3 regions of the Streptomyces sp. BB1-1-1 genome follow, and region 3 is predicted to be linked to each of the others. Evidence: riboswitches for the same ligand, from Rfam matches in the RefSeq annotation. Region 3 holds a riboswitch; each other region holds the start of a gene.
The links. Region 3 has a riboswitch for thiamine pyrophosphate ahead of thiC (phosphomethylpyrimidine synthase ThiC). Riboswitches for the same ligand answer to the same signal wherever they lie in the genome.
Positions count from the first base shown of each region.

Region 1: it holds a riboswitch for thiamine pyrophosphate, as region 3 does, so the genes downstream of both, RI578_RS11325 (thiamine ABC transporter substrate-binding protein) here and thiC (phosphomethylpyrimidine synthase ThiC) in region 3, are expected to answer to the same signal.
Region 2: it holds a riboswitch for thiamine pyrophosphate, as region 3 does, so the genes downstream of both, thiO (glycine oxidase ThiO) here and thiC (phosphomethylpyrimidine synthase ThiC) in region 3, are expected to answer to the same signal.

Region 1 covers NZ_CP134203.1:2,475,430-2,478,697, reverse strand. The annotation lists gene RI578_RS11335 (VOC family protein) at 1-145, opposite strand, end outside; gene rlmN (23S rRNA (adenine(2503)-C(2))-methyltransferase RlmN) at 354-1,460, shown strand; TPP riboswitch at 1,527-1,632, shown strand; gene RI578_RS11325 (thiamine ABC transporter substrate-binding protein) at 1,711-2,799, shown strand; gene RI578_RS11320 (iron ABC transporter permease) at 2,844-3,268, shown strand, end outside.
Region 2 covers NZ_CP134203.1:6,290,902-6,294,169, forward strand. The annotation lists gene RI578_RS28785 (thiazole synthase) at 1-53, opposite strand, end outside; gene thiS (sulfur carrier protein ThiS) at 56-256, opposite strand; gene thiO (glycine oxidase ThiO) at 253-1,485, opposite strand; TPP riboswitch at 1,483-1,594, opposite strand; gene RI578_RS28800 (hypothetical protein) at 1,647-1,997, shown strand; gene RI578_RS28805 (FAD-dependent oxidoreductase) at 2,107-3,268, shown strand, end outside.
Region 3 covers NZ_CP134203.1:4,465,196-4,468,463, reverse strand. The annotation lists gene thiC (phosphomethylpyrimidine synthase ThiC) at 1-1,444, opposite strand, end outside; TPP riboswitch at 1,437-1,626, opposite strand; gene RI578_RS20545 (YibE/F family protein) at 1,698-3,206, shown strand; gene RI578_RS20540 (SsgA family sporulation/cell division regulator) at 3,267-3,268, opposite strand, start outside.

The sequences.
Region 1 (3,268 bases), 2.0 Mb from region 3:
GAGCATCGATCCGGAAGTTCTCATGGGCGCCGAACGCCCGCTGGTAGAAGTCGATCGCCGCGGCGGCGTCGTCGACCATGATGTGCGGGATCACCGCATAGCGGTAGCGGTCGGGGATCTCGAAGTGGGCTGTGTGCTCGCTCATGGCGAACCTCCTCGAAAAGGCACGTTGATCGGTTCCTACGGATCGTTTCTGCGGATCGTTCCCGCGGTCTTGAACGGAGCCTAAAAGCTCAAGTTTGGTCCAGGTCAAGCGGCGATGCGGCGCCGCGGGATCTGCCGGCGCTCGGTCACGCCGGGCCTGGTCTCCCGCAGGCAGGCCACCCAAGTCGATCTGCGACACTGGTTGAGTCATGCCTAAGCCCGGAGAACTCACATTCGTCGCCCCCCGCGCAGCCAAGAAGCCGCCGCGGCACCTCGCCGACCTCACGCCCGCCGAGCGCAAGGAGGCCGTCGCCGCGATCGGCGAGAAGCCGTTCCGTGCGAAGCAGCTCTCGCAGCACTACTTCGCGCGGTACGCGCACGACCCCGAGCAGTGGACCGACATCCCCGCCGGCTCGCGCCAGGGGCTCCGGGAGGCGCTGCTGCCCGAGCTGATGTCGGTGGTGCGGCACCTGTCGACCGACCAGGGCACCACCCGCAAGACGCTGTGGAAGCTGTTCGACGGGACGCTCGTCGAGTCCGTCCTCATGCGCTACCCGGACCGGGTGACCATGTGCATCAGCTCCCAGGCGGGCTGCGGTATGAACTGCCCGTTCTGTGCCACGGGGCAGGCGGGTCTGGACCGGAATCTGTCCACCGCCGAGATCGTGCACCAGATCGTGGACGGGATGCGCGCCCTGCGGGACGGTGAGGTCCCCGGAGGACCGGCCCGGCTGAGCAACATCGTGTTCATGGGCATGGGCGAGCCCCTCGCCAACTACAACCGCGTCGTCGGCTCCATCCGCCGCCTCACCGACCCCGAGCCCGACGGACTGGGGCTCTCCCAGCGCGGCATCACCGTCTCCACGGTCGGCCTCGTGCCGGCGATCCACCGTTTCGCCGACGAGGGCTTCAAGTGCCGCCTCGCCATCTCGCTGCACGCCCCCGACGACGAGCTGCGCGACACCCTCGTCCCGGTCAACACGCGCTGGAAGGTGCGTGAGGTGCTGGACGCCGGGTTCGAGTACGCGGAGCGGTCGGGCCGGCGGCTGTCGATCGAGTACGCGCTGATCCGGGACATCAACGACCAGGCCTGGCGCGGCGACCGGCTCGGGCGGATGCTCAAGGGCAGGCCCGTGCACGTCAACCTCATCCCGCTCAACCCCACGCCCGGCTCGAAGTGGACCGCTTCACGGCCCGAGGACGAGAAGGCGTTCGTCGAGGCGATCGCGGCGCACGGTGTGCCGGTGACGATCCGGGACACCCGTGGTCAGGAGATCGACGGGGCGTGTGGTCAGCTCGCCGCGAGCGAGCGGTAACCTGACCGGCGTCGTACACCGTCGTACGACAACTTCATACGGAAGTACGTCCGGAACCACATCTTCATATTCCGACAGGGGAGCGCCACAGCGCTGAGAGTGCGGCACCGGCCGCAGACCCTCCGAACCTGGCCCAGGTCATTCTGGGTAGGGAGATCGGTCACCACTCGAGCTGTTGCGCCCTGCCCGGGACCCTCGCCAGGGTTCCGGGCGGGGCCGCGTCTTCTCCTGGTCACCCAGGAGGAATTCAGTGAGCATCACCAAGAGGGCCACCGTCCTTGCCGTCGGGCTCGGCATGGTCGGCGGCCTGGCCGCCTGCGGATCGTCGTCCGACGGCGGCAGCCAGGGCTCCGGCGACTCCAAGACCGTGACCCTCGTCAGCCACAACTCGTGGGCCGCCTCGAAGGACGTCATCGCCGCCTTCGAGAAGAGCTCCGGCTACAAGGTCCGGGTGCTGGAGGACGGCGACGCCGGGCAGGCCGTCAACAAGGCCATCCTCACCAAGGACAACCCCCAGGGCGACGTCTTCTTCGGCGTCGACAACACGCTGCTGTCCCGCGCGCTCGACAACGGGCTGTTCCAGCCGTACGAGGCGAAGGGCTCCGACCGTATCCGCCCCGAGTACCGGGCCGACCAGGATAAGCACCGGGTCACGCCCGTCACCACCGGCGACATCTGTGTCAACTACGACAAGGCGTACTTCAGCAAGCACAAGCTGACCCCGCCGGACTCCTTCGACGACCTGATCAAGCCCGAGTACAAGGACCTGCTCGTCACCGAGAACGCGGGCACCTCCTCGCCCGGTCTCGGCTTCCTGCTCGGCACCGCCGCCGAGTACGGGGACGACGGCTGGCAGGACTACTGGAAGAAGCTGAAGGCGAACGGCGTCAAGGTCGTCGACGGCTGGGAGCAGGCGTACAACGAGGAGTTCTCCGGTTCGTCCGGCGGCAAGAAGGCCAAGGGCGACCGCCCGCTCGTCGTCTCCTACGCCTCGTCCCCGCCCGCCGAGGTGATCTACGCCGACCCGCAGCCCGACACCGCGCCGACGGGCGTCGCCACCGGCACCTGCTTCCGTCAGGTCGAGTACGCGGGCCTGCTGGGCAACGCCGAGAACACCGAGGGCGGCAAGGCACTCCTCGACTTCCTCATCGGCAAGGAGTTCCAGGAGGACATGCCGCTGAACATGTTCGTCTATCCGGTGCGGGAGGGCGCGCGGATCCCCGAGGCGTTCCGGAAGTTCGGGCCGCAGGCCGAGGACCCGCAGACCATGGACCCGGCGAAGATCGCCGGCAATCGCGACCAGTGGGTCAAGTCGTGGACCTCACTCGTACTGAAGTAGGCAAGGCCAGGACTTCGCGCGGGAGCGCGGCGCGGCTGGCCCTGATGGCCGTGCCCGTCGCGTTCTTCGCGGTGTTCTTCGCCTACCCGGTCGCCGCGATCGTCGCGCGCGGACTGGAGATCGACGGATCCTGGCGGTTCGGGCGGATCGGGGACGTGCTCGCCCAGTCCGACGTACAGCAGGTGCTGTGGTTCACCACCTGGCAGGCGCTGGCCTCCACCGCGCTCACCCTGCTCGTCGCACTGCCCGGCGCGTACGTCTTCGCCCGGTTCGACTTCCCCGGCAAGCAGGTTCTGCGGGCCGTGGTGACCGTGCCGTTCGTGCTGCCGACGGTCGTCGTCGGTACGGCGTTCCTGGCGCTGGTCGGACGCGGCGGGCTGCTCGACGAGCTGTGGGGCGTACGGCTGGACACCACCGTGTGGGCGATCCTGCTCGCGCACGTCTTCTTCAACTACGCCGTCGTCGTACG
Region 2 (3,268 bases), 1.8 Mb from region 3:
ATCAGGCGGGACCCGTAGGACGTACCGCCGAGGACGAAGGGATCGTCGGCCATGGTCAGCCTCCTTGGACGGCGGTGAGGACTTCGACGCGGTCGCCGTCGGCCAGCGCGGTGGCGGGCCACTGCGCGCGCGGGACGACGGTTTCGTTCAGGGCGGCGGCCACACCGGACGGCGCCGCGGTGAGCGTGCCCACCAGGGCGTCCAGGGCCGTGCCGGGAGCCACCTGGCGCGGCTCGCCGTTGACGGAGATGTTCATGCGGGCTGCTCCGAGAGTCGCTGGAGTGCGGGAGCGGCGCCGAAGCGCCGGGGGGTGAAGGGGCGGGCCTCGGCCGGCAGCTCCCCGGTGGTCAGGGCGTGTGCCATGGCGTCGCCGGTGACCGGGGTGAGCAGGACGCCGTTGCGGAAGTGCCCGGTGGCCAGCAGCAGGCCCGCCAGCCCGGTCGGGCCGAGCAGCGGGGCGTTGTCCGGGGACCCGGGACGCAGACCCGCCCGGGTCTCCGCCAGCGGCAGCTCGGTGATGCCGGGGACCAGCTCGTGGGCGTCGCGCAGCAACTCGTAGACGCCGCCCGCGGTCACCGTCGTGTCCCAGCCCAGCTCCTCGCTGGTGGCGCCGACGACCAGCTCGCCGCTCTCCCGGGGCACCAGGTAGAGGGGGTTGCCGCGCACCACGGCACGCACCGTCCGGCTCAGCAGCGGCCCGTGCGCCCGCGGCATCGTCAGCCGCAGCACCTGCCCCTTCACGGGCCGCACCGGCGGCAGCACGTCCTCCGGGACGCCCGTGAACCGTCCGCTCAGGCTGCCCCCGGCCAGCACCACCTGCCCGGCCTCCAGCGCGGTGCCGTCGGCCGTGACGACACCCGTCGCCCGCTCGCCGCCGCGCCCGACGGTGAGCCGGTCGGCCCACACCCGGTGGAAGACGACGCCCGCGCGCTCGCAGGCGGCCACCAGCGCGTCGGCGAGGCGCCGGGGGTCGATCTGATGGTCGCCGTCCACCCGCAGGCCCCCGCGCACACCCGGCGCGAGCATCGGCTCCAGGCGCCGGCACTCGCGCCCCGACAGCCACTCGGAGTCCAGGCCCGAGCGCTGCTGGAGCGCGTGCAGTTCCCGCAGGTGGGCCCGGTCGTCGGCGTCCAGCGCGACGGCGAGGGTGCCGCACCGGCGGTAACCGAGGTCGTGGCCGGTGAGGTCGGCCAGCTCGGCCGCGAACTCCGGGTAGCGGCGGGCCGAGGCGAGGTTCAGCGCGAGCAGCGTCTGCTCGCCGTAGTGCAGCTCCGTCACGGCGGCCAGCATCCCGGCGGCCACCTGGGCGGCCCCACCGCCCGGCTCGGGGTCCACGAGGGCCGTGGCGAGCCCGCGCTGCGCGGACCGCCAGGCGGTGACCAGGCCGATGATCCCGCCGCCGACGACGAGGACGTCCGGCGTACGCGACGACGCGGCCCTCGCGGCAACTCCGGACACGGAAGCAGAAGTCGGTGGTGACGACATGGGCGTCCAGCCCCTCCCTTCGCCGGCATGACCCGGATCAGGTTCGTACGGTCGGAGGCCGCCAGCCTCCCTCTCAGCCCGGTGCGTCCGGGCTCCCGCGAGTGCTTTACGTTGGCCACCCTAGCCCGCAGCGCATCGCACTTGTAAGGGAGCCTCCGCCCGTGGCGCGTTCACTCGACGGTCTCGTTCTCGCCCCCGTCGCCGACCAGGCGCCCGGCCAGGTGGGTACGCGCACCCGCTTCACCTACCACGAGCAGGACGGCGCCGTATGGGCCGAGTACGCGGGCGGTGACGTCGTCCGCGGACGTCTGGTGGGCACCAGGGAGGGCGACCGCCTCGACTTCCGGTACGTGCAGCTCAAGACCGACGGAAGCACGTCGTCGGGACACTGCGTGTCGACCGTCGCCGAGCTGCCGGACGGGCGGGTGCGCCTGGACGAGACCTGGGAGTGGGAGTCGCGGCGGGGCAGCGGGACGAGCGTTGTGGAGCAGGTCACCGCGCACGAGCACTGACTGACGAATCGTCGGTGTCTAAGGTGATCAGGTGAGCGAGCAGACGCAGGAGCAGACCCGGGAACGGGGAGCGGACGCGGAGCGCCGCGTGGTCGTGGTGGGCGCCGGCATGGCGGGCGTGCAGACCGCGGTCGCCCTGCGGGAGCAGGGCTTCACCGGCACCGTGACCCTGATCGGCGCGGAGCCGCACCAGCCCTACGACCGTCCCCCGCTGTCCAAGGCCGTCCTGCTCGGCACGGCCGAGGGCTCCGCCTTCGACGTCGACTTCGAGGCACTCGGCATCACCCTGCGGCTCGGCTGCGAGGCCCTGGGCGTCCGCCCCCGCGCGCACGTCCTGGACACCTCCGACGGACCCGTGCCGTACGACCTCCTCGTCCTCGCGACCGGCGCCGAACCGATCCGGCTGCCCGGCGCGGAGGGCGTGCCCGGAGTGCACCTGCTGCGCACCCTGGACGACGCCGAACGACTGCGGCCGGTGCTCGCCCGGCAGCACGACATCGTGGTCGTCGGCGCGGGCTGGATCGGCGCCGAGTTCGCCACCGCCGCGCGCGAGGCGGGCTGCGCGGTGACCGTCGTGGAGGCCGCCGACCGGCCCCTCGCCGGTGCGCTGCCCGCCGAGGTCGCCGCGCCGATGACCGGCTGGTACGCCGACTCGGGCGCCGTACTGCGCACCCACGCGCGCGTGGAGCGCGTCGAGACGGGCGGTCCCGGGGGGCCCGGCGGACCCGGGGAGCCCGGCCACGTCGTCGTCCTCGACGACGGATCGCGGCTGCCCGCCGGCGCGGTCGTCGTCGGCATCGGAGCCCGGCCCGCCACCGCCTGGCTCGCCGGCTCCGGCATCGACCTCGGCGCGCACGGCGACGTCCTGGCCGACGACCGCCTGCGCACCTCCGTCCCGGACGTCTACGCGGTCGGCGACTGCGCGTCCTTCCCGTCCGGCCGCTACGGCGAGCGGCTGCTGGTGCACCACTGGGACAACGCCCTCCAGGGCCCGCGCACGGTCGCCGCCAACATCATCGGCGCCGCCGTCGGCGAGGCCCCGGTGGCCTACGACCCGGTGCCGTACTTCTGGTCCGAGCAGTTCGGCCGCTTCGTCCAGTACGCCGGTCATCACACGGCCGCCGACACCGCCCTGTGGCGCGGCGACCCCTCGGGACCCGCCTGGACGGTCTGCTGGCTGCGCCAGGACCGCCTGGTCGCCCTGCTGGCGGTGGGCCGCCCCCGGGACCTGGCCCAGGGCAAACGCGTGATCCAGGCGGGCACGACGATGG
Region 3 (3,268 bases):
AGGTGATGACGCCGGTCTTGACGTCGTCACGGTTGGGCAGGCCCAGGTGCTCCTTGGGCGTGACGTAGCAGAGCATGGCCGTGCCCCACCAGGCGATCATCGCGGCACCGATGCCGGAGGTGATGTGGTCGTACGCCGGCGCGACGTCCGTCGTCAGCGGGCCGAGCGTATAGAACGGAGCTTCATCGCAGATCTCCTGCTGAAGGTCGATGTTCTCCTTGATCTTGTGCATCGGGACATGGCCCGGGCCCTCGATCATGGTCTGTACGTTGAAACGCTTGGCGATCGAGTTGAGTTCCCCGAGCGTGCGCAACTCCGCGAACTGCGCCTCGTCGTTGGCGTCCGCGATCGAGCCCGGCCGCAGGCCGTCGCCGAGGGAGTACGTGACGTCGTAGGCGGCGAGGATCTCGCAGAGCTCCTCGAAGTTGTCGTAGAGGAACGACTCCTTGTGGTGCGCCAGGCACCACGCCGCCATGATCGAGCCGCCGCGCGAGACGATGCCCGTCTTGCGGTTCGCGGTCAGCGGTACGTACGCCAGGCGCACGCCCGCGTGAACCGTCATGTAGTCCACGCCCTGCTCGGCCTGCTCGATGACGGTGTCCTTGTAGATCTCCCAGGTCAGCTCCTCGGCGCGGCCGTCGACCTTCTCCAGGGCCTGGTAGAGCGGCACGGTGCCGATGGGGACGGGGGAGTTGCGCAGCACCCACTCGCGGGTGGTGTGGATGTTGCGGCCGGTGGACAGGTCCATGACCGTGTCGGCACCCCACCGGGTCGCCCAGGTCATCTTGTCGACCTCCTCCTCGATGGAGGACGTGACCGCCGAGTTGCCGATGTTGGCGTTGACCTTCACCAGGAACCGCTTGCCGATGATCATCGGCTCGATCTCCGGGTGGTTGACGTTGGCGGGCAGCACGGCACGACCCGCCGCGATCTCCTCCCGGACCACTTCCGGCGAGACGTTCTCCCGGACGGCCACGTACTCCATCTCCGGCGTGATCTCGCCCCGGCGTGCGTACGCGAGCTGCGTGACCGCGTTGCCGTCCCTCCCCCGGCGCGGCTGACGCGGCCGTCCGGGGAAGACGGCGTCGAGGTTGCGCAGGCCGCCGCGCGGAGAGGTGTGCTTGATTCCGTCGTCCTCGGGACGGACGGGACGGCCCGCGTACTCCTCGGTGTCTCCTCGGGCGATGATCCAGTTCTCCCGCAGCGGCAGCAGCCCCCTGCGGACATCGGTGTCGACGAGCGGATCGGTGTACGGGCCCGACGTGTCGTACAGCGTGACCGACTGCCCGTTGGTGAGGTGCACCTGACGAACCGGCACGCGCAGGTCGGGGCGCGAACCCTCGACGTACGCCTTGTGCCAGCCGATGGACTTCCCGGCCTCCGCGGTCTCCTCCTGGGCGGAGTTCTGCGTGGAGGCAGGCGTGCGTGCGTCCTTGATGGTCATGAGACCTACTCCCTACGCCGGCATTACCCGGTAACAGGTTCGGCGGTCGACGCAGCGGCTTCCGTCTGTCGACGCTTCGTGGGATACATCACTCGGATTCGGTGACGTTTCCCGTGAAACATCGCTGGGACGGAGGTCAGCGCCCTCTCAGCCCGGTGCTCCGAGCTCCCGCGTGTACAAAGGTGCCCCCACGCTAGCGTCAATTCGGGCGCGGTGAACAGAGGGCCCCCCTGGTTCTTGCGATGATCGGTCGGTGACCACACCGCAGCATCCACCGTTTCCGCCGCACGAGCCCCGCCGCGGACCGGGCCCCGAGGACGGCAACGGCCACGGAGCCGGCCCCGCCCCCTCCGGCGCTCACGGCGCGGGCGGCGGCAGACACGACACGGGCGGCGGCCACGGCGATTCCGGCGGGCACGGCGGTCCGGGTGGGCACGGCGGTCCGGGTGGGCACGGGCACTCCCACAGTCACGGACCGGCGGCGCCCGTCTCCCGGCATCTGCGGAAGGTCATCGCCGCGGTCCTCATCCCGTTCGCCGCGGCGGTGCTGGTCGGGCTCGCGTTGCTGTGGCCGGGCGGTGCGCCGCCGCACGAACGCACCGGGGTCGGCTTCGACCGGCAGACGCAGGACGCCACCGTCACCAAGGTGGTCGAGCTGAGCTGTCAGTCCGTCAACGCCTCGGGCGTCCCCCCGACCGGCGACACCTCCACTGCCGAGGGCTCCTCCGCGGTGCAGCAGGCGCAGGGCGACTGCAAGCGGGCGACGATCCGCGTCGACACCGGCAAGCACAAGGGCCTCACGTTCACCGAGATCGTGCAGCCGGACCAGTCGCGGCAGCTGCACGAGGGCCAGAAGGTGGTGGTCGCCTACGAGCCCTCCGCACCGAAGGACCTGCAGTACTCGGTGACCGACATCAACCGCGGGCTGCCGCTGGCCCTGCTCGCCGGCATCTTCGCGCTCGCCGTCGTGGTCGTCGGAAGGCTGCGGGGCCTCATGGCCCTGATCTCGCTGGCCATCAGCTTCCTGCTGCTGAACTTCTTCATCCTGCCCGCGATCCTGCAGGGGTCGAACCCGCTGGCCGTGGCGGTAGTCGGGGCCAGCGCCATCATGCTGATCGCGCTGTATCTGTGCCACGGCCTGTCGGCCCGTACGTCCGTCGCGGTGCTCGGCACCCTGATCTCGCTGTTGCTGATCGGTGTGCTCGGATCGCTGTTCATCGACTGGGCCGCGCTCACCGGCAACACGGACGACAACACCGGCCTCATCCACGGCCTGTATCCGACGATCGACATGAGCGGCCTCCTGCTCGCCGGAGTCATCATCGGTTCGCTCGGTGTGCTCGACGACGTGACGGTCACCCAGACGTCGGCGGTCTGGGAACTGCACGAGGCCAACCCGACGATGGGCTGGCGGGGGCTGTACCGGGCGGGCATCCGGATCGGCCGCGACCACATCGCCTCGGTCGTCAACACGCTCGTCCTCGCCTACGCGGGCGCCGCGCTGCCCCTGCTGCTGCTGTTCTCGATCGCGCAGAGCGGGGTGGGGACGGTCGCCAACAGCGAGTTGGTGGCGGAGGAGATCGTGCGCACGCTGGTCGGCTCGATCGGCCTGGTGGCATCCGTTCCGGTCACCACGGCGCTCGCGGCCCTCGTCGTATCGGCCGACCGACCGACCGGCGCACCGGCGGCACAGGCCGCCGGGACGACGCCGGGTACCGGTGCGGCTCCCGTACGCGGGCGGGGCCGTCGGCGTAAGCGCTGACCCATCGGCAGCCGATCGCGGCGAAGCGTTACGCCACCGTCGTAGAGCTGCCGTAACGGTTC